4 regions of the Ruegeria sp. BB10 genome follow, and region 2 is predicted to be linked to each of the others. Evidence: riboswitches for the same ligand, from Rfam matches in the RefSeq annotation. Region 2 holds a riboswitch; each other region holds the start of a gene.
The links. A riboswitch is a leader RNA that binds a small molecule or an ion and turns the genes downstream of it on or off. The one in region 2 is predicted to bind cobalamin.
Positions count from the first base shown of each region.

Region 1: linked by a shared signal. The riboswitch ahead of ACR3EP_RS12325 (hypothetical protein) and the one ahead of ACR3EP_RS20235 (DUF1636 family protein) in region 2 are both predicted to bind cobalamin.
Region 3: linked by a shared signal. The riboswitch ahead of ACR3EP_RS08055 (CbtB domain-containing protein) and the one ahead of ACR3EP_RS20235 (DUF1636 family protein) in region 2 are both predicted to bind cobalamin.
Region 4: linked by a shared signal. The riboswitch ahead of ACR3EP_RS07985 (DUF1636 family protein) and the one ahead of ACR3EP_RS20235 (DUF1636 family protein) in region 2 are both predicted to bind cobalamin.

Region 1 covers NZ_JBQFIW010000001.1:2,378,474-2,385,824, forward strand. The annotation lists gene nudC (NAD(+) diphosphatase) at 1-824, opposite strand, end outside; gene ACR3EP_RS12310 (bifunctional 2',3'-cyclic-nucleotide 2'-phosphodiesterase/3'-nucleotidase) at 1,014-2,894, shown strand; RNA gene ffs (signal recognition particle sRNA small type) at 2,934-3,032, shown strand; gene ACR3EP_RS12320 (alpha/beta hydrolase family protein) at 3,065-3,922, opposite strand; cobalamin riboswitch at 4,058-4,278, shown strand; gene ACR3EP_RS12325 (hypothetical protein) at 4,362-4,769, shown strand; gene ACR3EP_RS12330 (protein-tyrosine phosphatase family protein) at 4,771-5,265, opposite strand; gene ACR3EP_RS12335 (DNA polymerase III subunit gamma/tau) at 5,399-7,159, shown strand.
Region 2 covers NZ_JBQFIW010000002.1:264,884-272,234, reverse strand. The annotation lists gene ACR3EP_RS20245 (ABC transporter substrate-binding protein) at 1-696, opposite strand, end outside; gene ACR3EP_RS20240 (ABC transporter ATP-binding protein) at 715-1,500, opposite strand; gene ACR3EP_RS20235 (DUF1636 family protein) at 1,497-1,853, opposite strand; cobalamin riboswitch at 1,956-2,162, opposite strand; gene ACR3EP_RS20230 (DUF6525 family protein) at 2,328-2,600, opposite strand; gene ACR3EP_RS20225 (DUF1826 domain-containing protein) at 2,597-3,211, opposite strand; gene ACR3EP_RS20220 (GTP-binding protein) at 3,229-4,440, opposite strand; gene ACR3EP_RS20215 (RrF2 family transcriptional regulator) at 4,545-4,949, shown strand; gene ACR3EP_RS20210 (polyamine ABC transporter substrate-binding protein) at 5,182-6,267, shown strand; gene ACR3EP_RS20205 (AMP-binding protein) at 6,523-7,351, shown strand, end outside.
Region 3 covers NZ_JBQFIW010000001.1:1,582,704-1,590,054, reverse strand. The annotation lists gene ACR3EP_RS08080 (thiamine pyrophosphate-binding protein) at 1-1,604, opposite strand, end outside; gene ACR3EP_RS08075 (DUF302 domain-containing protein) at 1,684-2,142, opposite strand; gene ACR3EP_RS08070 (DUF1636 family protein) at 2,284-2,628, shown strand; gene ACR3EP_RS08065 (hypothetical protein) at 2,625-3,119, opposite strand; gene ACR3EP_RS08060 (CbtA family protein) at 3,187-3,885, opposite strand; gene ACR3EP_RS08055 (CbtB domain-containing protein) at 3,890-4,060, opposite strand; cobalamin riboswitch at 4,097-4,303, opposite strand; gene cobF (precorrin-6A synthase (deacetylating)) at 4,347-5,090, opposite strand; gene cobA (uroporphyrinogen-III C-methyltransferase) at 5,083-5,811, opposite strand; gene ACR3EP_RS08040 (cobyrinic acid a,c-diamide synthase CobB) at 5,808-7,124, opposite strand; gene cobM (precorrin-4 C(11)-methyltransferase) at 7,117-7,351, opposite strand, start outside.
Region 4 covers NZ_JBQFIW010000001.1:1,567,700-1,575,050, forward strand. The annotation lists gene ACR3EP_RS07945 (relaxase/mobilization nuclease domain-containing protein) at 1-198, opposite strand, end outside; gene ACR3EP_RS07950 (hypothetical protein) at 195-377, opposite strand; gene ACR3EP_RS07955 (plasmid mobilization protein) at 377-700, opposite strand; gene ACR3EP_RS07960 (hypothetical protein) at 831-1,190, opposite strand; gene ACR3EP_RS07965 (helix-turn-helix domain-containing protein) at 1,238-1,561, opposite strand; tRNA gene ACR3EP_RS07970 (tRNA-Ser) at 1,742-1,833, shown strand; gene ACR3EP_RS07975 (NAD(P)-dependent oxidoreductase) at 1,878-2,834, opposite strand; gene ACR3EP_RS07980 (LysR substrate-binding domain-containing protein) at 2,937-3,821, shown strand; cobalamin riboswitch at 3,894-4,102, shown strand; gene ACR3EP_RS07985 (DUF1636 family protein) at 4,186-4,575, shown strand; gene cobW (cobalamin biosynthesis protein CobW) at 4,572-5,627, shown strand; gene cobN (cobaltochelatase subunit CobN) at 5,631-7,351, shown strand, end outside.

The DNA of each region.
Region 1 (7,351 bases), on a different contig from region 2:
ATCTCGCGCGACAACGCCTCACCCGCGCAACCAAACATCAGCGAGGCCGGGAATGGCCAGGGTTGGCTGGATAGATAGCTGACCGGGCCAACCGGCACGCCTGCCTCTTCCATCACCTCACGTCGAACCGCTGCCTCAAGCGTTTCTCCGGGCTCGACAAATCCAGCCAGCAGGGAATACATCCCCTCGGGCCAGCCCGGTGACCGCCCCATCAATACCGAATCCCCATGGGTGATCAGCATTATGACCACCGGATCGGTGCGCGGAAAATGCTGCCCACCGCATTCGGCGCAACTGCGCTGCCATCCAGCTTGGGATACTTCGCTGGGTGCACCACAACGGGCACAGAACCGATGCGTTTCGTGCCAGCCAATAACGGCCTTGGCGGCCGCAGCCAATTCCGCATCGCGGGCAGACAGTCGGGTCATGATCCGGCGCAACTCAGCAAAGACATGGCCTGTTGGCAGGTCCGGGTGCTGCTGTTCCGACGGGTCGATAAAGGCACCGACCTGCGACATGTCCAGCCCCTCGGGGGACCAGCCCGAGATATCCAGCGCAAAAACCGGATCACCGTCTGAAAGTCCCAGAAATACAGGTTCTTCAATACTGCCGCCCGGGCCGTTTTGTACCAGTCCGTGGGTTATGGGAATCAACCCCAAGCGGTCCAGTGCTTCCCCCTGAACCAGCGGCTTACCACGCCACAGCAACAGGCAGGTCGCTTGCGGATGCGCGCGCACCTGCGCCAAATGGTCTGCATTCCCTCGAATATGCGCCGCGCGATCAAGGCCCGAGCTGCCAAATGTCACCAGTTCCGCGTGTTTCATAGGAATTCCCTTGGGTCGTCGGCACAGGGCTGCCACGGCTGCCCTTTTGTTGCAATGCCAATGTTGCAATGCCAATTCGCACCACCCGAAAACTTGAAGCCGTCAATTGACTAAAAGCACGCTATGCAAGTTGCATTTAGTATACTTTTTGGAGAAAATGATTAGCATATAACCGCCAGAAGTAGAAATTTGACACATCCCCTTCTCCCGTCCCGCGCGCCACTGAAGATACGGGTTCTGGCAACATCCGATCTGCATATGAATCTATGCGGCTTCGATTATTATTCGGACACCCCCGCCCCCTCAATCGGCTTTACCCGCACCGCCAGCCTGATCCGCGCAGCCAGGTCCGAGGCCGAAGCGCAGGGTGCTCTGGTGGTTCTGTGCGACAACGGAGATTCACTGCAAGGCACGCCACTGGGGGAATGGGCGGTTCAATCCGAAAATGCACCGCACATCCTGATGCAAGCATTTTCCGAGCTGGGTTATGACGCAATCGGGCTCGGAAATCATGATTTCGGCTTTGGACTGGAAACGCTGGACCGTGTGATTGCAGATACTGCGTGCCCAGTGATTTGCAGCAATGCACACCGACAAGACGCCCCCTCCTGCTGGCAAGATCATGCGATTTTGAATCGAGAAATAAAATATTATGATCAACATGTTACGCTGAAAATTGGTGCGTTCTCAGTCCTGCCACCGCAGACAGCCAAATGGGAAGCACACCTGCTACAAGGCAAGGTCGTCATCGAAGATATCCTGACTTGCGCCGCACAAAAAGTGACGAATCTGAAAGCGCAGGGTTGCGATTTGATCCTTGCGTTGGCGCATACAGGGATAGGGTCGGCCGAACCGGAAACGGGTTTGGAAAATGCCGTCATCCCGCTGGCCGGTATCGAAGGAATTGATGCGCTGATTGCCGGGCATTCACATCTGACACTGCCCGGAAACACACATGACGGGATTGAGCACGTCGATGCAAATCGGGGTCTGGTTCACGGAAAGCCGGTGGTCATGCCCGGTGCGTCCGGGTCATTTCTGGGGGTGATCGACCTGACATTGGACAGGGCGGGAAATGGCCATTGGACCGTTCAGGATCATCGCGTCAGTCTGCGTTCGATATGCCCAACCAAACCCGACGGCTCACCCAAGCTTATCCAGGAAGACCCTGTTTTGGCGCGCCTTTTCGCCCGGGGCCATTCGGAAACCCGGCGGCGCACGGCGCAACCCGTTGGCCAGACCGATCAGCATTTGCACAGCTATTTCAGTTTTTGCGCCCCGGACAGAGGTTTGATTCTGACCGCCGCGGCCCAGGCAGCAGCCCTGCGGCCCTATCTGCAGGACACGTCATTTGCGGATTTTCCTGTTCTGTCCGCGACCGCGCCTTCAAAGTTCGGGGGGCGTGCCGGCCCCCGGTTTTTCACCGACGTCCCGCCCGGCCAGATATGCCTGCGCCATGTCAACGACATGTATGCGTTTCCCAATGAGCTGCAGGCGGCAGTTGTCACCGGAGAGCAGATCAGCTACTGGCTTGAGATGTCTGCAGGCGTGTTCAACCAGATTACGCCGGGACATCAGACCACATTGGTCGACATCAACAGGGCGGGGCATAATTTTGATATTATACAGGGACTTACTTATCAATTTGATCTCTCTCAGCCGGCTCGGTTCGACGCTGGCGGTCACTTGATCGACCCCGTCAACCGGCGCATTCGCAACATTCGCTTTGACGGTCAACCGATGGCGGCCGATCAACGGTTCGTCGTCGCGCTGAACAGTTACCGTGCCAATGGCGGGGGTCACTTTCCCTTTGTTGATCAGGCCGAGCCCATCGCGCTGCCGAACCTGCCTGTTCAGCGCGTCTTGCAGGACTATCTGTCCGGCGCGCTGCCGCAAGATCCCTTGCAGTATGCGCCCTATCCTTTTGGCTTTGCCTCGATGCAGGGCGCGACTGCGCTATTAAGAACCGGCCCGAAGGCACAAACCCACATTGCCGAGCTTGAAGAATATGACCCCCACGTCGTCGGAGAAGACGATGAGGGCTTTTTGCTGATCCGTTTGACGCTCTGACGGGTTGTGTTTCCTGCGCCCGTTGCCTATATCAGACCCCGAGAGGTTGGCGCGGGCGAGCGCCTCGCCAACCTGGTCAGGTCCGGAAGGAAGCAGCCACAACGAGCCCCGCTTGGGTCGATGTCCAACCTCTCACTTAAACTTCCGACATTGAATTGTTGCGAACAGGCCTAGGCAATCAACCGTGGCCAGACAGCCGAATTGCGCCGGGCAAAGGCACCGATATGGCCAACCTCGGACAGTCCGAACTCGGCCGGAGACAACAAATGGCGGCGTGCGTTGGGCCCGTACAGATCAGCCAGCCGCCAGACCGCGTTCTTTGGAACCAGATCGTCATCCTCAAAGCTGAACAGATCCACTGGTGTGTCTGACTGTGCCCAGCGGGCCTCGGGCAAGGACACGCCGATTTCGGGCAGGTAGTTGCGCGGCGCAGTACACCAGCGGCGCCACTGCCAATAGACGCTGGCAGGCAGGTTCGATCCGAATCCTAGTGCCTTGCCCGGCAGGTAACCCAGCGCTTTTACGGCCAGGGGCGCGTGTCCGTACCAAAACAGCAAAGCCAACGCCCGATAAGGCCAGGGATGGTCCGACACAGTCACCGGCCCGGCGCAGACGCAGATCATACGGTCGATCTGATCAATATCGGGTTGAATCGGCCCCAGCATACCGCCGACGGAATGGCCGATGCTCCAGTGCTGCGCGTCGGGGTATCGCCTGCGCATCTCGGCCCGAGCCGCAGGCATGTCGATCAGCGCCCAATCCGCCATCGTGGCCTGAGCTGACTTCAATGGCCTGCTCTGCGAATGACCGAAATCGCTGTAATCATAGGTCAGACAGGCAATGCCATGTTCCGCAGCCAACCAGCGTGCGAAATGCTGATAATAGTCGCGCGGCACCCCGGTGGCGCTGTGGATCACCACTGCGATCCCAGATTCCGCCACCGGCAGGTACAACCGAGCCGACAGTTGGGTCGAACCAGAAGGAAACTGAAAATCCTCGGTTAAAACAGCTTGTGCGGTATCCAGCATGGCGCCCTCAATCTGAACCGATTAGTTCACCACCCCAAACGGCATCTTTTGCCACCCTAAGTCAATCCTGTTTCCGCATGACCACGCGTCCACTTTGCCCCACCAAAAGGCGGCTTGACTCAGGTCACCCCTACCCGCTAGCGATTGGGTGATGGTTCTCGTCCCCGGTCCCCGGGGCGGGATGAAAAGGGAACACGGTGCGGTTCTGCCCGGAATACCGGAACGAACCAAGGCCGCGACTGCCCCCGCAACTGTAAGCGGTGAGCAATGCCGAAACACCACTGGCCGCAAGGCTGGGAAGGTCGGCAACGCAACGACCCGCAAGTCAGGAGACCTGCCATCGAACAAGAAACCGAAACTCGGAAGGGGTGTCCGGGCAGGTCGTCAGCACGCTGCCACACCTGATCCATGCCCCCGTTCCACGCGCGGAGGGCGCAATATGATCTGGAAGACAAAGACACACCAATTTACCGCAACCGTTTGCCAACGCACAGGAAAAACCTGTCCGGCGCTGGCACAGATGGCGCGCGCGATCGTGCAGGCGATGGACGCGGTCGTTCCTGCGACGACGCCTGATTTTGAGTTCGACGGCAGCACTGAGCTGGCTTATTGCACGCAAGGATGCAGCGCACGGTTTCGCGCACAAAAAGACCTGATCCGGGTCTTTTGTGGAACAAGCGAGGATGCGCCCCTCGAGTCGCTGGATGCTTACGCAGATATGATGTTCGGCCAGGATGTGACCATGCGCCCCGCAGGCATGCTAACCACCCCCCCCTGCGCCATGCTTGAGGTCACAGCGATCCCGCCCAACCCGGTGGCACAGGCAGAGCGGCAGGTGGCGCTCTGATCTAGCCGCGCGTCCGCCCAAGGGCTGCCCATTCCATTTGGCCGTCGGTCTCGACGGCGCAGGACCGCACCGCCCGCAAACGGGCCAACGCTGTCTCGGGGTCTTCGCCATGCTCGACCATAAGGCGCAGCACGATCATCCCGGACCGGCCACAGCCGCCCCGGCAATGCACCAGCACCCGCCCCCCGCAGGACAGGATATCAGTCGCCGCAGGGCTGACACTGCCCCACGCCGCGTCAACCTCAGGAGGCGGCGTACCGAAATCCGCAACCGGCAGATGCACCCATGCGATATTGAGTGCGTGCAGGTCTTCGCCAAGCCCGCTTGCGCCCTCTTGCAGTATTTCGACCTCGGTGGTCATCGAGATCACAAGATCCGGCTGCCAGTCGCGGATCATTCCCAAGTCCCGCGTATACCCGCCACCGCGCCCCGGAAGGGGCGACAAGGCAACGGTGCCGTTTCCAATCTGAACTGAATGAAGTGCGAACTGGCTCACTACGGACCCTCCCTAATACTCGCTTCTAAGGCGTGCAAATTGTGCTGCAAACCGAAATTCACCCAAGCCTGCTGTGGACGCGGGCGGCAGGGGTCTCTACGCTGCATCGGAACCCGAATCCGACAGAGCAGATATGAACGACACGCCCAGCCCCGCCTATCAGGTTCTTGCCCGCAAATACCGCCCGGAAACCTTTGCCGATCTCGTCGGTCAAGACGCAATGGTGCGCACGCTGAAAAATGCGTTCGAGGCCGACCGGATCGCGCAGGCTTTCATCATGACCGGCATTCGCGGCACCGGCAAAACCACCACGGCACGGATCATAGCCAAGGGCATGAACTGCATCGGCCCCGATGGTGAAGGCAAGCCAACGACTGAGCCCTGCGGCCAATGCGAACATTGCGTGGCCATTATGGAAGGCCGCCACGTTGACGTGATGGAGATGGACGCCGCCAGCCGTACTGGTGTGAACGATATCCGCGAGATCATCGACAGTGTCCGCTATCGCGCCGCCAGCGCGCGCTACAAAATCTATATCATCGACGAGGTCCACATGCTGTCGACCAGCGCGTTCAACGCGCTGCTCAAGACGCTTGAAGAACCGCCCGAGCATGTGAAGTTCATCTTTGCCACCACCGAGATTCGTAAAGTGCCAGTGACGGTTCTGTCGCGCTGCCAACGGTTCGACCTGCGCCGGATCGAACCCGAGGACATGATCGGTCTGCTCGGCAAGATTGCGGCGGCGGAAAACGCTCAGATCGCGGATGACGCGCTGGCGCTGATCACCCGTGCAGCCGAGGGTTCGGCCCGGGACGCGACCTCGCTGCTGGATCAGGCGATCTCGCACGGTGCGGGTGAAACCAGCGCCGATCAGGTCCGCGCGATGCTGGGCCTGGCTGATCGCGGTCGGGTACTGGACCTTATGGACATGATCCTGCGCGGGGACGCTGCAGGCGCGCTGACCGAGTTGGGCGGGCAATATGCCGAAGGAGCCGATCCGCTGGCCGTGCTACGCGATCTAGCCGAGATCACCCATTGGGTCTCTGTGGTTAAAATCACGCCAGACGCAGCCAATGATCCCACCGTTTCGCCGGACGAGCGCGCGCGTGGTCAACAAATGGCCGAAGCCCTGCCGATGCGCGTCCTGACCCGGATGTGGCAGATGTTGCTTAAAGCGCTGGAAGAGGTCTCGGCGGCCCCGAATGCCATGATGGCAGCTGAAATGGCAGTGATCCGGCTGACCCATGTGGCAGACCTGCCCAGCCCGGAAGAGTTGATCAAACGTCTGCAAGACACGCCCCCACCGCCAAATGGCGGACCCGGTGGCGGGATACCGGCGCCATCGCATGCCGCGGTTCAGACGCAAGCGCCGGTGGCATCTTTTTATGCAGCTCCCGCCCATGGTGGGGGCGGCGGCGCACCCAGCGCGGCGTTGGCGCAGGATGTGCAGGCCGCCCTGGCACGCTATCCGACCTTCGATCATGTGGTCGAACTAATCCGCGCAAACCGGGACGGCGTGCTTCTGGATGAGGTCAAGCGGTCTTTGCGGCTTGCAGCCTATCAACCCGGGCGTATCGAATTCCAACCGACCCAGCGTGCCTCGGCCCAGTTGGCGCAACGTCTGGGGACCGCCCTGCAGCGATGGACCGGTAACCGCTGGGCAGTCACTGTCGTCAACGAAGGCGGCGGCGAGACGATCTATGAAAAGGAAAACGCGGCTGAGGAAGCACTGAAGGCAGAAGCCCGCGAACACCCGCTGGTGCAGGCGGTTCTGGCCCAGTTCCCGAAGGCGCGGATCAAAAGCATCGAAACGCCTGAGCAACGCGCAGCCAAGGTAGAAACCGAAGCCCTGCCCGAGGTCGAAGACGAATGGGACCCGTTCGAGGAAGACTGAGCCACTTCAACACACACACCCGAAATCCTCCCGCGCCCGCCACGGGCAATCGGCTGACGCCGATCGCTCTGAGCGGCCTTGGGCCCGGCAGCGCGGGCTTTGCCCGCGCTGCCGGGCCCAACGGGAGGAAAGGTCTTTCAAAGACCCTGACGACGGGCGGGAGCAACCCCACCCCCTTGTGCCACACGGGTA
Region 2 (7,351 bases):
TGTTTCCATGTCGTGGGTCACGTTTTCACCACCCGCGGCAGCAATCATAGCATCGGGGATGGCGAACTTACCTGCGGTGAATGGCGCGTCCGCCGGGCCGTCCAGCAAGAAAACGCGGGGTTTCGCCAGGTCGGCAGTCTGCGCTTCGATCACTGAGAGTTCGTCTTTCCAGCCCGTGACCAGCGCCTCGGCCTTGTCTTCAACGTGCATGACCTGACCCAGGCGCAGGACGTCATTGAACAGCAGGTCCATGCTGGCTTCGGGGCGATCCTTGTCCAGATGCACACAGCTTTCGGTCAGGATCATGGTCTTGATACCAAAGGGCTCCAGCGTATCCGGAGTCACATCTCCGCCCGGCTTCATGCCGTAATACCAGCCAGCAAAGAACAGGTCGGGTTCCACGGCAACAAGGTTTTCGACAGTTGGGTATTTCGGTGCCAGTTCGGGGATATCACCGCGCAGGGTGTCGAATTCCGGGCTGGTTTTGTACCAGCCGGTGATGCCGGTCAGACCGACGATCTTGTCCTGCAGGCCCAACGCGAAGGCCATATCGGTCATGTTCATGTCATGCACAACCAGACGCTCGGGCTGGGTTTCGAACACCAGCGGCGCTCCGCAGTTGTCGACGGTGACCTCGTGGGCGGACGCGCCGCCTGCCATGGCTGTGACCAGCGCCACGGACCAGATGTGTTTCATTGGGGAAGGTTCCTCGGTTTAGGTTGAGATTGTGGATTTTCGGATATCCAGCGCTGGAATCACGCGGCCTTCGTGGTGAAAGCACAGGTATTCAACGCCAAAAGTATCGCGGACCCGCTCGGGGGTCAGCACTTCGGCCACGGGGCCAAATCCCGTCAGCCGCGTTGATTTCATCAGCGCCACGTGGGTGGCAAATTCCGGGATCATGACAAGATCATGGACAATCATCACAACCGTGATGCCGAGTTCGGCGACCAGAGACAGCATCCGACCCTTGGCATCCGGATCGAGATGGTTGGTTGGCTCATCCAGGAACAACAACGATGGGTTCTGTGCCAGTGCCCGGGCGATATGCGCGCGTTGACGTTCGCCCCCGGACAGTACCGCCATGCGCTTGTCTGCCAGCGCGCCAAGGTCGGTCAGCTCAAGAATTCTGTTCAGTTCTCTGGCATGTTCATTCGCCGAACGGTCGGCCCAGATCGGAATCTGGCCCATGGCAACATAGTCCCGCAACAACAGCCTGCCATCCGGCTGCTCTTGCTGACCCACAACCGCGATCATGCGGGCGCGCTCCATGGCGGGCATATGTTTCAGGCTGCGTTTCTTGACCAATACCTGGCCCAGCACAAGCTCAGCTGCCCCGCACAGAAGGTTTAAAAGCGTGGTTTTCCCCGCCCCATTCGGACCGGCAATTGCCAGTATCGCGCCCTCGGCCAATTCAAACGAGACGCCTTGCAGAAGAACGTCACCATTGAGCGCATAATATTCGAGATCACGCGCAACCAGAAAAGATGAGGTCGTCATGATGGCTCCTCCAATTGAATTCGAGGCAAACGAGAAAGGGTTTTTGCAAATAGTGGTTGCGGCCGGTCCGTCGCGTTGGTCCAACCGTCTGCGACGTTGCGGTACTGATGTGCGAATTCCGCCAGCGCGTTGACATCTTCTGCAGTTTCAATATCGCCGAACAGGTACTGAGCTTTGCCAGCGGCCTGAAATCCGACGGTCGTTGGTCGCGCGCAGCCCGCCATGCAGGTAACGGTGCGCACTGCGAACCCGGTCGGCAACCTGCCGGTCAACGCATTGCGCATGACATCAACAGGCAATGCGCCGGTACAAGTCGAGCAGATCAGAAGGAAATGGTCAGGTGTTTCCGGCATTGTCCGCTCCGCTTGAAGCCAAGCGCGGACAGAAGGTGCCGATCATGTACACACGTTTCAGACGTGCCATCAAAGCCTCCTTCCAGGACGCCCCGCCCCGGGTTGGTTGAACATGTGATGGCAGGTCTCCTGACTTGCGGGTCGATGCTTGGCCATCCTTCCCGGCCCAATGGCCAGTGGATTTTGGCGTCGCTCACCGCTTACAGTTGCGGGGGCAGTCACGGATTTGGCGCCAAAGTGGCGAACCGCACCGTATTCCCTTTTCATCCCTTGGGCGTACCATCGGGAACCATCTGGCCCTTGCTTGTCTTAGACTGGGGGCCATGTCAATCACGATTTGAAACAACAACTTTTCGATCGGAACTCAAACGCTCTGGGTTTCGAAATCTGCCGCATGCGTTTTCGCTGCAAGTGCGGCACCCAGTGTCGCATGGGTCGCGACAGCATACTGTGTTAGAGGTGGCAATTTTTTCCTCATGTTTGAGAATTTAATTTGAAAACAGTCGATTGCCGGTCACGCGCGAGCGTTCGGGCTTCGGCCTGGCTGAGTGACGCGAGCGTTTCTTCTGATGAAAGCCCCTTGGCCCGCGATTTTGACCAGATGCGGCGTGCGGATACCGGGGACCATGGCAACGCCGCTTCTGACAACCACTGTCGCAACGGGGCTGGAAGGCCGTCAAACACATCCATCGGATCGGTTGATCGATGCTTGCGGCGCAAGCTGCATTGCCCGAGGTTACGTCTCATGCTTCGGTTTCCGGATTTTCCACTGGGTCCAAAACCAAGACGAGACGGGATTCACTGGTACCTTCGATTGGAGGCGAGCGATGCACCACCCCTGACGATGGTCGCTCGGGCCAGAGTGTTCCCCGTAGCAGGATCGGAGCGCCGGTCTGAACGGTAAACACAAGCGCGGGATCGTTTCCATCAGTCGAGGTGCCGTATTGTGTTCCAGTGCCACGATAGGTGCAGACCAACCGGGCGGTGACAGCATCGGTATGAAATTTACGGCAAGCATTGGTGGTGACAACATCCAGCCGCAGCCGCAGGAAGTTGGCGTTCATCAGCTCGCAGAACATGTCGGCCAGAGAAGTGATATCATCCTGAAGCCACGCTCTTTCAGTCCCGTTAGGCATACCGGAGATATCGCAGAGTTGCCCCACGGTCGTCTTAACGGCGCTTGGTGGAAGAATGACTCGCCCACTTGGCAAAGCCTTGGGATCAAGTTGGTCAAGCCAGCTTTGCATATCCGGCGGGGTTCGCCGGCGCCAAATCAAAGCGGCACAGTTTGGCTGTGCAAAAGTGCGGATTGCCGCCGGATCATCTGCGAAGTTCACACCGGTGACCTTGTCTTTCACGGGCTTTCTAACGAAGTTCATGCGGCATCCTCTGCCCGGCGCCAAATCGGGAAGGGGTCCGGCAGGTTCGGCAAATTGTCGGGCCCTGACGCCGTAACTGCTGGAATAAGGCAATTGTCCAATCGTGCCTTCAAACTTTGCCAGTCGATCCCGGCACCGATGAAAACGATCTCTTGACGGCGGTCGCCCCACGGCTCTTGCCAGTGGGCCTGCATATAGGCGCGGGCGCTGTCATGTGCGGGGCGTCGCTCTTCGGGAACTGATGCCCACCAGGTGCCGAGTGGTTTGACGCTGGACAATGCACCGGCGAGTGAAAATTCAGCCACCCAGTCCGGGCGTGTCGAAATCCAAAAGTGGCCTTTGGCCCGGATCACCCCTGGCAGATCACCGTTGAGAACGTCCAAAATGCGTTCGGGAACGAACGGAAGTCGCGCCCGGTAAACGTATGACGCAACCCCGTATTCCTCAGTCTCAGGCACATGGCCGGCAAAGCCGTACAGTTCCTTTGCCCACATCGGGTGTTCATGGGCTTGCTCGAAGTTAAACAGGCCGGTGTCCAGGATCTTTTCTGCGGCAACTTCCGAATGGTTGGTCTCGATGATCTCGGCATCTGCATTCAGACTGCGGATGATCTTGCGGGCCGCATCAACTTTTTCTGACCCCGCATCATCAACCTTGTTCAGGATCACTACATCAGAGAATTCTATTTGATCCGTAAGCAAGTGGACCAGAGTTCGCTCGTCTTCCTCTCCCATCGTTTCGCCTCGGTCTCGTAGGAAATCGTGGGACGAGAAATCGTTCAGCAAGTTCACCGCATCGACAACCGTTACCATGGTGTCGAGCCGCGCCACGTCCGACAAGCTGTCGCCCGCTTCATCTCGGAAATCGAAAGTTGCTGCCACAGGCAATGGTTCGGAAATGCCTGTGGATTCAATAAGCAGGTAGTCAAAACGTCCTTCCGCAGCGAGGCGCCGGACTTCCTCCAAAAGATCGTCCCGAAGGGTACAACAGATGCAGCCATTCGACATTTCTACCAGAGTTTCATCCGTCCGGCTGAGTTCGGTATCGGCCCGTACCAGATCGGCGTCGATATTCACCTCGGACATATCGTTGACGATAACCGCGACCCGACGCCCTTCGCGGTTGTTCAGGATTCGGTTCAAAAGGGTGGTCTTGCCCGCCCCTAAGAAGCCGGAAAGGACGGTGACAGGAAGTCGGGTATCTGACATGGGTTGCTCCGAATGGTGCCTTGAGAGTCACGTAACTTACGCAGTTACTAGACGAATGCAACAGTTATTGTTACGTGTGATATCTGTTTGGAGAAGAACGACAAATGAAGCGCAATAGCCGCCTATCCCTCGCCCTGCACACGCTCGGCCACATGGCCGGAGATCCGAATCGTAAGCGTACATCTGCGGATATCGCCGAGCATTCAGGGACGAACCCGGTGGTGGTACGCCGCGTCTTGGGACGGCTTCGTGACGCGGGTCTGTTAACTTCGGAAAAAGGCCACGCAGGAGGGTGGAGTCTAGCACGCGAACCAGACAGCATAACCCTGGCGGATGTGTATCTTGCGTTGGACGAAAGTCTGATCGCCTCTGGCAGAGAAGACCATGCCCCCAAATGTTCAGTGGAACATGCGTTGCACCGTCGCGTTTCGAGTATCATGAAGGAGATCGAGCAAAGCCTAGTCGACCGTCTCGGCGAGACAACCATCTCCGAAGTCAGAGGCAAGTAATACCTGATCAAGTATCGCGGCAAGTTTCTCTTCATTCTCACCACATCGTTTGACGCTATGGGTGCAACATTCCTGCTGTTTAAGGGTTGCACCAACTAGGGTGGGGGTACGTCCTTTGGTAAGGCTCAGCTTAAACTTCGGGCTTGTTGGATCTGCCTCATGACCATAAGACGGGTGGACCGCGTTTCTCACAACCCACCGGGAACATGTTGCAAAGCCCTAGGAGTACACAATGAAATCAATATTGACGGCTGCGTCGATGACCTTGCTTTTCACAACCGCGCTGTACGCCGAGGAAAAGGTCTATGTTTACAATTGGGCTGACTATATCGACGAGTCTCTGCTGCAGAAATTCACCACCGAAACGGGGGTCGAAGTCGTCTACGATAACTTCGATTCCAATGACTTGCTTGAAACCAAAATGCTTGCAGGCAAGTCTGGTTATGACGTTGTGTTTCCCTCGGGCACGTTTTTGCAACGTCAGATAGAAGCCGGTGTCTTCCAACGGCTCGACAAAGCCCAGTTGCCCAACTCGGTTAACCTGTGGGATGCTATCGAGCAACGAACCGCGACCTTCGATCCGGAGAATAGCTACTCAGTTAACTATATGTGGGGTTCAACGGGCATTGCTGTGAATGTCGAAAAAGTTCGCGAGGCGCTTGGTGACGATATCCCACTGGATTCGATGGAGCTGCTGTTTAACCCGGAGTACGTGTCCAAGCTGTCCGATTGTGGCGTGAATTTTCTGGATGCTCCGTCCGAGCTTATCCCCGCTGCCCTGACCTATATCGGAGAGGATCCGAATACGCGCGATCTCGATGTTATCGCCAAAGCTGAACCGGTTCTTAACGCGGTTCGTCCTTACGTCAGGAAATTCAATTCGACAGGCTATATCTCGGACCTTGCGACCGGTGAAGTGTGCGTTTCAATGGCCTGGTCAGGTGATGGCCTGCAAGCCCGAAGCCGGGCCGCCGAATCCGGAAACGGGATTGTAATTGAGTATAGCGCTTTCCGAGAAGGTTCGGGCATGTGGTTCGACCAGATCGCGATCCCTGCGGATGCCCCTCATCCGGAACTGGCCCATAAGTTCATCAACTTCCTGATGGAGCCAGAAAACGCGGCCGCAATTTCAAACTATGTTTGGTATGCAAACGGAAACCTTGCGTCGCAAGAGTTTCTGAACGAAGCGATTTTGAATGATCCGGGCCTCTATCCGTCTGAAGAAGGGATGAAGAACCTCTATATGAAGATGCCTTGGGACGCTGAGATGCAGCGTTTCGTGACGCGCATGTGGACGCGGGTTAAATCTGGCGTGTAGGTCGCCTTTTGACGCTAACCTATTCGTCTAAGAAGCACAAAACGACTGATACGTGTAAAATGTTGGGGCTGGGAAAAGCTTGCCTTGCCCCAATGCACTTTGCAGAAGGCCCCAGCCGGTGTCGTAGGTCGCAGTCTGTGCTTTTTTCACATTTGACCCCGGCTGACGACGCAATAAGACTTAGCTTCAAAGCGGAAACCAAGGGTTTGAAAAGGGATCGCGACCAAACAGCTAATTTGGGGCAGGAAAAGTAAGATGACACCGAATGATGGCAGCGCGAGTACGTTAGAAAAAATCCTGTGCGCAATCGCCGTGTGTTTGGATCGACAAGCAGAGACTTCGCCTGAATACCCAAATTCAAACCTCTCCAGCCCAGATTTTGGTTACCAGGTACGACAAAACCAGATTTGCGCAGTCGGTTGGTTGCTTTTTTTGTTTGGCGCAACACCGCGCAGAAGGTTGGGCCGACTTGTTCTGAAATCAATGCGGGATGTGGGTCTTGCAAAAGTCCCCCGTTGGAAATTGTCACAGGCGATTGACGATGCAGCGGGCTCGTTGAACGACCAATACCCAAATGTCGTGAACAAGGCGATTGTCGGCACGCCGGATGATAACTCCGATCGTATTGTGCAAAGAGTTCAAAGCCTTATTGGCTTGCGTGCCTTCGATAGCGCGCGCAAATTGTTGACGCAAAATAAGACCGAACTGCGTGAGAAATATGAACCGCTTCGGACACGCTTAATCAGGCACGAGACTGGGAATCCAATTTCGGAATGCGGTCACAGGCTGGCGGGCCGTCCTGGCGAAGCTTCGGTTGGAGAACCCGGCTCTGAACAACCTTTTGAAACAGAGTGGCGAACCGCCAACCAGGAAATTGTGAATGCCCTTCTGGCCAACGAAGAAGGGAACACTTCAGATATCGATGCGTTGCTTTGCGACATTTCTAATGATCCCCAGCGCGCCCTGTCATTAGTTGTTTTTCTGAACCATGGTTTGGATGCCAGCTACAAATCCACGCTGATTATTTCTGCATCGCGCCTTCCACCAATGGCGCGTTTCGTGATTTTTTCACACTGGCATTGGG
Region 3 (7,351 bases), on a different contig from region 2:
TATCCTCCACGCTCGATTTCTGCAGCGATGACGGTAAAGTGGTCGGCTTTGACCGCCTGCTCCAGCGCCGACCGCAGTTCTGCGCGGTTGCGGACGGTATGTCCATAGCCACCAAAGGCTTGCCCCATGGCGGCAAAGTCGTGGCGGTCGAAATCCACGCCCATATTGCCCATCTGACGCTGGCGCTGTTTCAACTCGATCAGCGCAAGACTGGCGTCGACAAAGACCAGAAAAACCGGATTGCAGCCCATCTCGGCTGCGGTCGACAGCTCTCCGGCAACCATCAGAAAACCAGCATCGCCCGAGAAACTGATGACCGGGCGGTCAGGCTCAGCCAGTTTCAGGCCAATGGCCATCGGTACGGCGCAGCCCATGGTACACAGGGCCGAGGATTGGATCAGCCCGCGTTCTTCGTGGCACTCCCACATCTGGCTCAGCAGGATGCGATGCGCGCCGCTGTCGGCGGTGGCCAGCGTATCAGCGGGCAGGGCGGCGCGAGATTCGGCGATCACGGCCGCCGGGCCCCAGTCATCATCCGCGGGGAAGGCCTGCGCTAGCGCGGCCTTAACTTGCGCGGGTTCACCACCCGGCCACGTCGCTCGGGCGGGGTTCCCCTTGGCGATGGCTTCTAGCGTCGCGCCCGTGTGGGCGACCAGATTCAACCCGGCTTGATGCATGTAATGATCGTTGACGACGGCCGAGATATCGATGACGCGCTTTTCCTCGGGGTCCCAGATCTCGCGCCAGCCAGGGCGCATTTCGATCGGGTCATACCCCAGACACAACACCAGATCGGATTGTTTGACCAACGGCACCAGATGCTTGTCGGCCAAGGGCGACAAACCTGCGCCGCCCAGGCACAATGGATGATCCTCGGGCACGACGCCCTTAGCTTTGTAGGTGGTCACGAAGGGGATGTTGAAATGTTCCAGAAACGCCTGCACCACATTGCGCGAGTCGTCATAAAGCACGTCCAGACCCACGATCGCGATGGGGCGTTCGGCCTCGGTCACCCAGCGGCGGGCTTTCTCAACACAGTTCCCTTCGGGCGCGACCGCAGCGGGTTTGACCAGACGGCGGCGTTTGCTCCCGGATACGCGCGTGTCCGCGACCGAGATCGGCACGTCGATATGAACCGGACCGGGGCGGGGCTGTGTGGCCAGCGAAACCGCTCTGTCAGCAACCACGTCTGCGCCCTGGGCCGTCAGCGTGAACGTGCCCTTGGTGATCGAGCGGTAAACCTGCGCGTGATCCATCACCTGATGAGTATAGGTCAGTGCCTCATCCGCATCGACACAGCCGGTCAGAACGATCATCGGCACCCGGTCTTGCAGCGCGTTGGCAACAACGTTGATCCCATTCATCGCGCCGGGGCCCAGAGTGGCCACCAGAATGGCAGGTGCGCCATCACGGTGGTGGACAGCCTCTGCCATGAAGCCGGCCGCGTTTTCGTGTTTGGTCAGGTGAAAGGTGATCCCAACCTGTTCCAGAGCATCCACCAGCGTCAGAACCTCTCCGCCTGGCATGCCAAAAGCGTGGCGGCATCCGGCCTCGTATAGTCTTTGGGCCAAAAGGTCAGCCGCGCGGGGGGAGAGGTCCTGCATTCGTTATGCTCCGAAGTTTTCGTTGCTCAGCAGATTGCGGAGGACGTAGCCAGACGCAAGCAGGTTCACGTCAGTGTGACTATTTGGCTGCGGATTCCGCCACTGACTGAAACTTTGTGTCAAGTTCTTGGGCAATATCGCGCAAAGGCTCTCCGCCGTCGTACACATAGGGGGCAAAGACAAAGCTGGGCGTTTTGTAGGACAGGGTGGCGGTGCCGTCGTCGTTTTCGGTCACGTAAAAACGAATCGGCGCTTCGATCATTGCACTGACAGAGGTTTCCAGAACGCGCACGGCATAGTCGTTGTTGAAGGCACCGATCACCAGATTGCCGGGTATAGTGATGCCACGGGCCGCAGCCGCCTTGGTCGGACCAGCCTGCGTGACCACGATCAACCCGTTTTCCTTCACCGCAGCCTTCGTATCCGCGACCAGTTCTTCATAGCTTTTGACGGTTGGATACACTGCCCAACCCGACAATGGTTCCTCGGCCCGGACAGGCAGGGCGAGAAGACAGAGCAAACCCAAAAGCGTGCGCATGACGGTGCCTCGTTCAATGTGACTGTCTGAGTGATGCCAGAAATCCGAGTTCCGCGCACGCACATTTCCGTGCGTATTCAGGATTGCGCCGACGTCTAGAAAGCCGCAGAAACATGCAAACCATCAAACACGAGGCCACACGTGGACCCGATACGCCTATTGATTTGCAGCAGTTGTGCGGGAACGCGTGACCGAGTGGCCGAGAGGCAGGCCGTGGATGACGCGCTGGTGCGTGCAGGGCTGAATGGCCGGGTCGTCATCTCGGATCACGCCTGTTTCAGTGGCTGCGCTGAGCCGACCGCATTGGCATTGCAGGCCGCAGGACGGGCGTCTTACGTGTTTTCGGGGGTCGATATCGTTACCGATGCCGAAGACATCGTCGCGACCTGCAAAGCCTATTTGGACAGTCCCGCAGGTTGGATCGAAGACGCCCGACCCTGCGGGCGACTTCGGATGTGTTTGCGCGCGCGGATACCGGCGCTTTAATCGACCTGAACGGTCACGGCAGCGCTGACCGGTACGTTGTCGACCGTCAGTGCGCTGTGGCTGTTTGCGTTCAGCGAAACCGAAACCTCGACCTCTCCCTTCGGAAGGTCGGGGATGTGTATCCAGTTGCCGTAGAGCCGGGCCAGTTTCTCGCCATTGATGTAAACATGCGCGTGGCCTTCGCCGTCTACGTCGGCTGTTGACGCGTTTTCTGGGGCAAACCGGAAATTCTGCGGCATGACGTGCAGGTTCCACCCGGCCATCGGGTCCTGGGTCAGCGCGATTGCAACGCTGGGGGCGTCCGCCCCTGCGGGCAGGTTTACCGTGGTCGAATGGTCATGGGCCATCGCTTCGGCATGCGCGCCGCCGTGATGGGACGGATCGCCATGATCGTGGCCGTCAAACGTGACGCCATTGGCTGCCGCCAGCACAAAACCAGCACCACCACCGAACACAAGGCCGATTGCAAAAAGGGCAAGTGAGCGTGCCATTTTTTCTTTCCTTTAGGGCAAAAAGAAACGCGCCGGGCAGAACCCGGCGCGTCATTATATGAGAGGATCAGGCCGCTGCTTCGACGCGTTTGCCTTCGCTTTGCCAGAAATACCCGGCAAAGGCACCGACCAGAACCCAGGCCACCAGACCGATGCCAAAGGCGCGAGCGGCAAACAGAGCGCCGATCTCGGTCGGGACGGGGCCGGTGAACACATCCGGTTCGGGCGCACCGATCAGATGGGGTGCCAGCAACAGGGCTGCTGCGATCACATAGCTGATCAGGTTGCCGCCAAACGCAATCAACCACAGCGCAACAAGCGCGGCACCAACAGTGGCAAACCACCAGACCTGTCGGGCATAGACGTCAGCCGCCGCTACACCAGGCACCTCTGGTGCCAGGGTAAAGCCAGGCGCTAGATGAAAGGCGATGAACCCAGCCAGACCCCACAGCACGCCGGTGCGGCCATCAATCGTGTGGCCCTGGCCTTCGGCCACGGACATCAGGGCAACCATCAGCAGCGCGTAACCGGTATAGGTCAGCATGGTGAAAATGACGCTCAGCGCGTCGCGGGTCAGTTCCGAAAACATGCCCGGCAATTCGGGATGCGCCGAAACGGCCTCGGCCCCGAAGTGCACCAACTCACCGGATTCGTACAGCTCTGCGTGCAGCAAAACAGGTTGTACAAAGACCAACTGCAGCAAGGCGGCTATCAGCCCCGCTGCAGCACCAGCGAACAACGCGCTGGTCAGTATACGACTGAACATGGACTTAGTGGCAGGGGAAGCCGGTCGCGTGGCGCACGTCGTGTGCTGCGTCATGCAGCGCCGCGGCCTGTACGTGACCGGTCAGGGTGATGATACCCAGACCCAGTACCACCGCGAACATGACCGGAAGGATACCAGCGCGCGAGGCGGATGCTGTTTGCGTTTGTGTTGCCATCTTTTATTCTCCTTTGCCGCCGCACCCGACGGCCGGTGTTTCAATTGTCGCCTGGCAGGTCTCCTGGCTTGCGGGTCGATGCCTCTGTTCGCCTTCCCCCTGAGAACAGGAGTGGCTGGTTGAACAGGGGCTCTCCGCTTACAGTCGCGGGGGCGGCTGTGGATTTGGCTGCCATGGCAGTCGCACCACATTCCCTCTTAGCATCCGGATGTCTCCGGCAGGACCAGACGCGTTCATTTAGCCTCTATGGTGCCGCTGGTGCAATCGTCATTTGCGACCTTTTAGGTCAGATCACGCGCTTTTTCAGCAAATAGATATCCATGATCCAGCCATGATCGGCACGTGCCTTGGCGCGGGTGTCCAGAATCTCCTGCGCCACATCGGTCAAAGCGCCTTTGATCAGGATTTCCTCTTTCATGCCGACATAGGCACCCCACCAGATGTCATAATCGGCCATGTCCAGGGTTTGAAACGAACACTCGCCATCCAGCATTACTGCTACTTTCGAGGCATTTGCCGGCCAGCCTTCATCCCTGATCCGCCGTCCCGTGGTCACAACATAAGGCGCGCCCAGATCATTGATCGGGATGGCGTGGGCGGCCGTCAATGCCTGCAGCGCGGTGATGCCTGGGATCACCCGTGTCGTGAGCTCAGGGTCCAGCCGCGACGCGATTCGCAACGAGCTGTCATAAAGCGACGGGTCGCCCCAGATCAGCAGCGCCACTTGTCGCGCATTCGGGTGGGCCGCAATCGCCTCGTGCCAGCGCACTGCAATGGCATCATGCCATTCGTCGACCCCGCGCAGATAACCATCATCGGCCCGACGCTTGGGAATGTCGAAATAGGCGATCTGCGGCGGAGTGTCAGTCACAGCTGCAATGATCTCTTCGCGCAACCCGGCCAGATCAGCCTTGTTCTCGCCCTTGTGCGGGATCAGGATCAGGTCTGCATCGCGGATGGCATTTGCCCCTTGCAAGGTCACGTGATCCGGGTTGCCAGTGCCAATTCCGATTAGAGACAACTCAAACATTGTCGAACTCTGCCAACGGGCCATACAGGATCAGCGCCGGGGCTGTGCCGATCTCGGCCTCCAGCTTTTGCGACAGCGCGCCAATTGTTGCACGGTGCAGGCTCTGGTCGGGAGTCGATACGGATTCGGCTATCAGGGCTGGTGTTTCCAGCGGCAGGCCATGCTCATGCAGCGCATTTACCAACAGGGGAAAGGTCCGTTTGCCCATGAACACCACAGTCGTTGCATCCGGATCGGCCAGCGCGGGCAGGTTCAGATCTTCGGGCAGTTTACCACTGACATCGTGGCCAGTGACAAATTGCACCCGCCGCGCAGTCAGGCGTCGTGTCAGGGGTATTCCTGCTGCCGCCGCCGCCGCAACCGCCGAGGGGATGCCAGGGATGATTTCATATTCGATCCCGGCCGCACGCAGGGCAACCAGTTCTTCCTCCAGTCTGCCGAACAACCCGCCATCACCAGATTTCAATCGCACCACGCGAGCACCGGTCTTGGCGTAATCCACCAACAGGCGGCTTACGTGATCCTGCTTGGGTGAGGGTCGCCCGGCCCGTTTGCCCACGCCCACCAGATCTGCATCGTCATGCGCATGACTTAGGATCGGGCCGCTGCTGAGGTCATCAAACAGCACCGCATCTGCTTTTTGCATCCGGTCGACTGCTTTCAGGGTCAAAAGATCAGGATCGCCGGGGCCGGAACCTATGAAGGATACGAAACCGCTCATGCCGAGGCCTCGGCGATCAGGTGAAAGAACGTACCGGTGACGTTCCCGCGCACCGAACCTGTTTGCGGCCCTTCAGCACCTTCAGCATCAAACACCCGCGCCAGCGGTGCGTCCGGCTGTTCTACGATCGAAGAATAATGGAATTCATGCCCCCGCAGAGCCGTGTCGGCTGCAAAACCGGGCATCGGGGCCAGCAATTCTGCGCGCCGATACCCCAGATTGAACTTGCGCTTTTCATACGAGGTCACCAGCCGCAGCAGGCCTGCCATCTGATGTCGCTCGCCCTCTTTGTCGATCAAGGCCTGACCCAGCGCCATGTATCCACCGCATTCTCCATGCACGGGTTTGGATTCAGCGTGTTTGCGCAGTCCGGTCTGGAACGTGTCGGCGGCAGCCAGTGTGCCCGCATGCAATTCCGGATAGCCACCGGGCAGCCAGACCAGATCGGCATCGGCAGCAGGTGCCTCGTTCGCCAGAGGTGAAAACGGCAGAATTTCTGCACCCGCCGCGCGCCAACCTTCCAGCAAATGCGGATAGGTAAAGGAAAACGCGGCATCGCGGGCCAGCGCAATCCGTTGCGCCGGAGGGCGCGGTAGCGCGGCTGACGATGGCCCATTGGGGCCTGAGGAAGCCGCCACCTTGAACGCCTCAAGATCCACATGTTCGCGCAGAAACGCGGCATAGCCGACAATTGCGCTTTCCAGATCAGGATGCTCGACCGCCTGTATCAGGCCCAGATGGCGTTCCGGCAGGGTCAGATCACCGCGCCGGGGCAAAACGCCCAGAACCGGCAGACCGGCGCGCTCCATACCCAGACGGGTCAGACGCTCGTGCCGGGGGCTTGCGCAACGGTTCAGGATCACACCGGCAAACGGCAGGTCGGGGTTGTACATCCGAAACCCCAGTGCAGTTGCCGCCGCTGATTGCGCCTGACCGCCCACATCCAGCACCAGCACCACAGGCCAGCCCATGCGCTGGGCGGTTTCGGCGCTGGACCCGTGCCCCAGCTCGCCCGGCTTGGCGACGCCGTCAAACAGCCCCATCGATCCCTCGGCGACCACGATATCCGCACCCTCAGCCTGCGCCGAAATCGCACTCAGCAACGGGTCACCCATAGCCCAACTGTCCAAATTGAACGAGGAGCGCCCGGCAGCAGCATTATGAAAGGCAGGGTCGATATAGTCCGGGCCGCTTTTGAACGGTTGCACGGTCAGCCCATCCTCGGCCAAGGCCCGCAACAGGCCCAGCATGACCGTCGTCTTACCTGTTCCCGAGGACGGGGCAGAAATCAGAAGACCCGGGGGGTTAGTCATCACCGTGGCTCCAGCTTGACCACGGGCTATCGGCGCTTTGGGGGCGATAGCGACGGTCGTAATCCTTTGAATACAGGCAGCTTTCATCGAACCCTTCGCCTGCCAGCGCCGGGCCCACCATGATCAATGCGGTGCGCGAGATGCTTTCATCCAGCGCCTCTTTCAAGGTGTCCAGCGTGGCGCGGATGATCCTCTCATCCGGCCAACTGGCGCGATACACCACGGCC
Region 4 (7,351 bases), on a different contig from region 2:
CTCAACACGATCTTCGTGAGTGTGTCGCACCCAAAGGCAGGCGTAACGATCGAAATCAAGGCTGGCAAAAGCGATCTCCTCGAAACGATCAATCACCTCCTGCTGCTGTTCTTCGGTCGGGGCGTCTTCGCGAGCAAAGCTTACAACGCCGGCGCGGTAGGTCCATTTGTGCGGGCAGGCATTGATTAGGTCGATCATGCCACGGGATCGCCGCGCACGATTTCAGGCAAGGGCTCGCGGGTCACGGACATGGGCCGCCCCGAGGCATCGCGCATCAGGTCGCGGTTGTCGTCATAGGCAAGCACCGTGCGGGCGGTCAGATACTGGACAGGACCCACGCCGCTGCCTTGGCCGTTGGGGAAAAATTTGATCAGCATCAGGACGGCCTCCTGTGCTGAGCGACAATTTCCGCCAACCGCCGTTCGATGCCCACCAAGGCCGCCGCCACACGCAGGGCATCAACCTCTCTGGCTGAGCCCGCGCGGGTTGCGGTGTTAAGCCAACGAGAAATCTGGTTGAGGTTCCCGCCGTAGCGGGACACAGCCAGAATAAGCGCCGGATCGACATGGGGCGGGGGTTTGCGCCGCTTCGGAGCCGCACCGGTGGCAAGCTGCCGAAGCATGGCAGACATCGACAGCCCGCGATCCGCCGCCGCCTGTCGGATCAGCACCTTTTCATCGGAGGAGCAATAAAAGAACACCGCTTCTTGCTTCTCTGAAGAGACCGCGCCCTGCGCGGTCTGGTTGGGGTTCGAAGGGGAGGCTTGCCGCCCCTCGCAAGGTCCCGGTTCGCAGGTCGCAGACCTAGAACTGGGTCGCCTTGCTCTTTGCTCAGACTGCATGGTGAAGCTCATGCTTTGATGATGTTAACAAGGTCCAGCGTTCGGTGATGAGCCAGTTTCGCCACATTGGCCAATCATCTTTGTTGGCCGGAGGGAACCTCCTAGGAAGCCAGTAGCCGCGTTCGCCGTTTACAACGGTTTCCGGAAGAACCCGATCGATCCATCTTGCAAACATTCGTTCGGTGAACTGCTCCCATTGGCGGCAACCGAAAGATTGGCGCGAAACGAAGACGGCTCGCGAAACGCCCTCGCGCGCCGAGCCGGATGGTCCTCCATTCGGCAGATCCGGTTCAAGCGCGGGGCTTTGTTCTGTAGATTGTTCTATCGTCATATAGGAAAGATCACCCATGCACCTTTTGTCTGTTACAGGTGAACCCTTTCGCCCTCCTGAAAGGCTCACCGATGCATCCTTTTCTTCGAGCGAAACGGGATGATTTTTGCCGGAGCACGAAGGTCATATTCTGTGTGATTACCGGCCCCGCGCCCTTCCGAACGGAACAGCCAGCCGAACTCGACAAGCTGCTTCAGGCAGCGTTTGATGGTAGCGAGCGACATACCCGCCAAGAACTCGTTCAGAGTCTTTAGCGAAGGGTTCAACTGCCCCGTCTTGTCATTGGCAAATTGAACGGAGAGCGCAGAGGCAACTGCTTTCGTTGATGAATTGAGGTCTGCACACTGTAAAACAGCCTTCAGCCATTCAAAGCGATTGAGCTTAGGCATGTGCGCCTCCCGCGATTGCGGTGGCACACGATAACGTGCTACGCTTTGCTGGAAGCGATGAGGCTTTGAAAATTTGGGCTCCGATCACAGTTGCCGCTGTGACGGGTCTTTTCTTTGTTGCGTTTAGACAGTACAATTCCGCATTTGAAACATTCGCGATCTGTTCGCAGTATGTCCCGGGGCAAATTGAAACACTAACCCGATGTTTTTCATTGCTTTTTAACCGGATTGCAAATCCGTGTACACCGGTTCGATTCCGGTACTCGCCTCCACTTCTTTGATTATCTAACAAGTTTTCAAATGCGCGCAGTCTGCGCTATTCGGCCTGACCTCTCTGTGGGATAACTTCATAACCCGGCTCCTCCGGTTCATCATCGTGCATCTCGGTCGGGAAACCGGGCGCCGTGATATCCAGCCCGGTCGCGTCCTCCAACCGCTTGATAATATTCGGTGACAGTTCGCGTTCACCATAGCGGGCGATACCGTCGTCGAAGATGCGGATCATTACCGGGTTGATTTCCAAGGGCACTCCGGCGCGGTCTGCGACGTCTTGGAACAGTCCGATGTCCTTTTTGACAAGGTCCATGGTGAAAGAGATATCGCGGGACCCGTTCAGAATGACTTGGCTTTCCGTTTCATGCACGAATGAAGTGCCCGACGAAATCTTTATCGCCTCATAAGTGGTATTCAAATCCATCCCGGCCGCTTTGGCCGTTACCAGCGCTTCGGCACAGGTGATCAGGTTGGCGGTCGCCAGATAGTTGGTCAGAACTTTTAGGACCGAGGCTGAGCCCAACTCCCCCGTGTGCAGCACGCGCCGCCCCATCGTGGTTAAAAACGGCAGAATCCGCTCAAAGGTTTCGCGATCACATCCGGCGAAAATCGAGATATTGCCAGTAGCCGCCCGGTGGCACCCGCCCGAAACCGGGCAATCCACCGCCGCACCTCCACGCTCGATCACCATGGCGCCCAGTCGTTTAACCTCGGCTTCGTCGGTGGTCGACATCTCCATCCAGATCTTGCCCGGCCCGACCTCGGGCAGCATATCTTGCATCACTGCGTCCGAGGCCGCCGGGGACGGCAGGCAGGTTATAACGGCATCGCAGTCCCGCATCATCTGCGTCGGGCTTTCCGCGGCTTCGGCTCCCTTGGCCACAAACTCGGCCACCAAATCGGGGTTAAGGTCGTGAACCGTCAGGTCAATCCCGTTGCGCAGAAGCGAGCCGGACAGTTTGCCGCCCACATTTCCTAAACCGATAAATCCGACTTTCATGTTTCCCTCCTGACGGTCGTATTCGGGCCGAGTATCAGTGTTGTCTGTTAGAAACGAAAATGATTAATAATGCCAATTATGGTCAAAATAATTTGGTGATATATGGATCGCCTTCCAAACCCCACATGGTTGCGCAGCTTTGAAACCGCCGCGCGGCATCTGAATTTCACCACCACAGCAAAAGAGCTGGGCCTGACGCAGACGGCGGTCTCGTTGCATATCCGGTCGCTTGAGGCCGAGCTTGGGCAAAAGTTGTTCACCCGGAATGCCCGCCGGTTGGAACTGACTGAGCTGGGGCAGTCTTATTCGTTGACTCTGCGGCGTGCGCTTGGCGACATCGCCCTGTCCACCAACAGCCTGTTCGGCCCTGCCTCGCGCCAGACCCTGACAATCCGTGCGGCGATATCGACGGCCACCTATTGGGTCGCGGCGGAACTGCCCGACTTTACCGCTCGCCACCCCGAGATCCCCGTACGCCTTGTCTCGCACATCTGGAATGACAGCGTGGCCCCCGGCGATGTGGATGTGGAAATCCGGCTGGGTTATGGCGATTGGCCCGGCGTTCAGTCCGAAAAGCTGACAGATGAAAAGCTGGTACCGGTATGCCGGGCCGGGGACTCGCCCGCGACCCTGAACGTACTGTGGCAAGGCCCTCTGATTCATATCCTTGGATACGAAGATAACTGGGCGCGGTACTTTCAGGCCAACGGGCTCTCGCTTCCGGACCAGCCGCCCCGACATTCTGTGGACACCTCGGTCGCAGCACTGCAACTTGTGATGGCCGGGGCGGGCTATGCAACGGTTCTGGAACGGTTCGCCAGGAATGCGATCCGGCAGGCTGCGCCGATTGCAATTGCGGGCCCTGCGATTCCCTTTGCCCAGTCGCATTACCTGATCAGTACACAAGGCTCTGCGCAACCGACCGCTGCGGCAGGGTTGTTTTGCGCCTGGCTGCGGGAACGGCTGTCCATGCATGCCGCAGATTGACACAGGCTGGTCGCTTTTTTGGTTTGAACGATTTCACCATGCGCCTCGTGCTTGACAAGCCCCCTGCCCGTGCCGCATGTCGCATGCGTTGGTGTCCATCTTCGGATGGATGAAAAGGGAATGCGTCAGCGGGCAACCGTCAAACGCAGCCGCCCCCGCGACCGTGACCGGAGAGGGTGCCCAATGCCACTGGCCCGCAAGGCCGGGAAGGCGGGACATCTGCCGGGGCAAACGCCCCGACATCCGCAAGCCGGGAGACCTGCCAGCGCCCGAAGTTGAAACCGGACGGGGTGATCCGGTGTCGGGTCCATGTGCAGACGTGGCCCGCATGAAACCCCGTCCCCTGCAAAGAGGATTTGGGGGGATGAGAGACGTGACCGAGACTGCACCAGTCGAGCTGCTGGTCTGCACGACCTGTCGGCGTGGCCTGCCGATTGAAGACGATGCGCAACGTCCAGGTGCCCTGCTGCACAAGGCACTGGAAGACGCAGATTTGCCCGAAGGTATCGTGCTGAAGCCGGTCGAGTGCCTGTCAAATTGCGATCAGGGTTGTTCCATAGTGCTGCGCGGCGGACCGACCCGCTGGACCTTTGTGTACGAAAACCTGAACGAAATCGACCATGTCGACACCATCGTCGAAGGCGTCTCCAAGTATCTCGCCGCCGAAGACGGTCTGGTCAAATGGCGCGAACGTCCCGAACATTTCCGCAAAAACTGTGCGGCCCGCATTCCCCCGATTGGAGCCCTGAAATGAGCAACCTCGAAAAACTCCCCGTCACTGTGATCACCGGCTTTCTGGGCTCGGGCAAAACCACGCTGGTCAAACATCTAATGCAGAACCCGCAGGGCAAGCGTCTGGCCGTTGTCGTCAATGAGTTCGGCGATGTTGGCGTCGATGGCGATATCCTGAAGTCCTGCGCCATTCCCGATTGCCCCGCAGAAAACATCATGGAATTGGCCAATGGTTGCATCTGTTGCACCGTGGCCGATGATTTCATCCCGACCATCGAAGCCCTAATGGCGCTGGAACCGCGCCCTGACCACATCCTGATCGAAACCTCGGGCTTGGCCCTGCCCAAGCCGCTGCTGAAAGCCTTTGACTGGCCCGATATCCGTTCGAAAATCACCGTGGACGGCGTGATCGCTCTGGCCGATGCCGAGGCTGTCGCCGCCGGTCGCTTCGCCCCGAATGTCGAGGCTGTGGACGCCCAGCGCCTGGCCGATGACTCGATCGACCACGAAACACCCCTGTCCGAGGTTTTCGAGGATCAAATTTCCTGCGCCGACATCATCCTGCTGACCAAGCCCGATCTGGCTGGCCCGGAAGGCGTTGCCAAAGCCAAAGAGGTCATCGCGGCCGAAGCTCCGCGTCCCCTGCCCGTCGTTGAGGTCGCGGAGGGGGCTGTAGATGTCCGCGTTGTTCTGGGCCTTGAGGCAGCGGTCGAAGATGACATGGATGCCCGCCCCTCGCATCACGACGGTCACCACGATCATGAACATGACGATTTCGAAAGCATTATCGTCGAGTTGCCGGAACAGACCGATCCGGCAGCACTGGTTGCCAATATCGAACGCTTGGCAAATGAGCTGAACATCCTGCGGGTCAAAGGTTACGCCGCTGTCCAGGGCAAACCGATGCGCTTGTTGGTGCAGGCGGTTGGCGCACGCGTGCGACATCAGTACGACCGCCCATGGGAACCCGGCGAAGAGCGCCGCTCGCGTCTGGTGGTGATTGCCGAACATGACGACATCAAAGAGGCCGCGATCCGCGAGATCCTCGTGGGTGTGACCGAGGCCGCCGAGTAAGCCATGCACGTCGTCTTCCGCGAAAGCCACGGGCTCGAGGAAACCGAGACCCCGACCGATCTGGGCCAAAGCCCGGCGGATCTGGTGGTGCTGTCCTTTTCGGACAGCGACCTCGGAGCTTTCGCGGCAGGCTGGCATCGCGGTGGCGGAGCTGAGGGGCGGATGCCCACGATGCGGTTGGCCAATCTGACGGCGCTGAAACACCCTCTGTCCGTCGATACCTACGTCGAACAAACTCTGGAAGGTGCGAAAGGCATTCTGATCCGCCTGATCGGCGGCGTGCCTTATTGGTCCTATGGCCTGCAGCAGGTTCTGGCGCTGGCGCAAGACAAGGGCATCGCGCTGGCTGTCCTGCCAGCGGATGGGCGCGAAGATACGCGGTTGGACGACTTTTCCACCCTACCCGTGTCAACTCTGCGGCGGCTGGCGCATCTGTGCGATACCGGCGGCGAAGTTGCAGCGCAGGCCGCGCTGGCACAAATGGCGCTGGCGGCGGGGCTTTATGCAGGCCCTGTGATGGGGGCCAAAACCATCCCCGAGTGCGGCGCCTGGTGCCCTGACCGTGGCGTGATCCCAGTGGAAAAGGCGTTCACGGGCGATGCAAAACGCATTCTCGTGAGTTTCTACCGCGCTTACCTGACCTCTGCGGACACCGCCCCGGTCGCGGCCCTGATCCGTAACCTACGCGCGCGCGGGTTCGAGGCTGTGGGCCTGTTCGCGCCGTCGTTGAAAGCCCCAACCGCCGCCGAATGGTTGCGCGGAAACATCGTAGCAATGCAGCCGTCGGCCATCATCAACGCCACTTCATTCTCGGGCAAGGGCGCGTCTGGCACATCTCCGCTGGACGCGGCTAATGTCCCTGTGTTTCAGGTCGCTTTGTCAACTGCACGTCGCAAGGCCTGGGCCGAGGCGGAACGTGGCCTCTCGCCCGCCGACCTTGCCATGCATGTGGTGTTGCCCGAGGTAGACGGGCGGATTTCGGCGGGCATCGCCTCATTCAAAGAACCCGGGAAACGTGACCCACATCTGGAATACTCGCGATTTGCCCACCGGGTCGAAGATGAACGGATCGAGGCCATCATCGACCGGGTGACCGGGTGGCTAGCTTTGCATGACAAGCCCAAGGCCAATCAAACCCCGGTGCTGGTGCTGTCCACTTACCCTGGTAAGGACTGGCAGATGGCCCATGCTGTGGGGCTGGACGCGCTGGCCTCAGCCGAGGCGATGTTGGCCGATCTGCAGGGCGAAGGGTACGACACCGCCCCCGCCCAACCCATTACCGAAACCCTTATGGATGCAAGGGTATCGTGGCCGCTTGCGGATTATCTGGCGGCGCTGGCCGATCTGCCGGATGAATTGCGCAGGGACCTCGAAACCGTTTGGGGACGGCCCGAGGATGATCCAGCATTAGCAGACGGCGCTTTCAATTTCACCGCTTTGCGTCGTGGCAAGGCCCTGATCGCGCTGCAACCCGAACGCGGCACGCCCGAGTTGCGCGAGGATGATTACCACGACCTCTCACGCACCCCACGCCACGGCTATGTGGCCTTTTATCTGTGGCTGCGCAGAGGGTTGGGCGCGGATGCGCTGATCCATATCGGCGCGCATGGCACGCTGGAATGGCTGCCCGGCAAATCGGTCGCCCTGTCGGCGAATTGCTGGCCCGAGGCGCTGATCCGCGATCTGCCGGTGATCTACCCCTTCATCGTCAATGACCCCGGCGA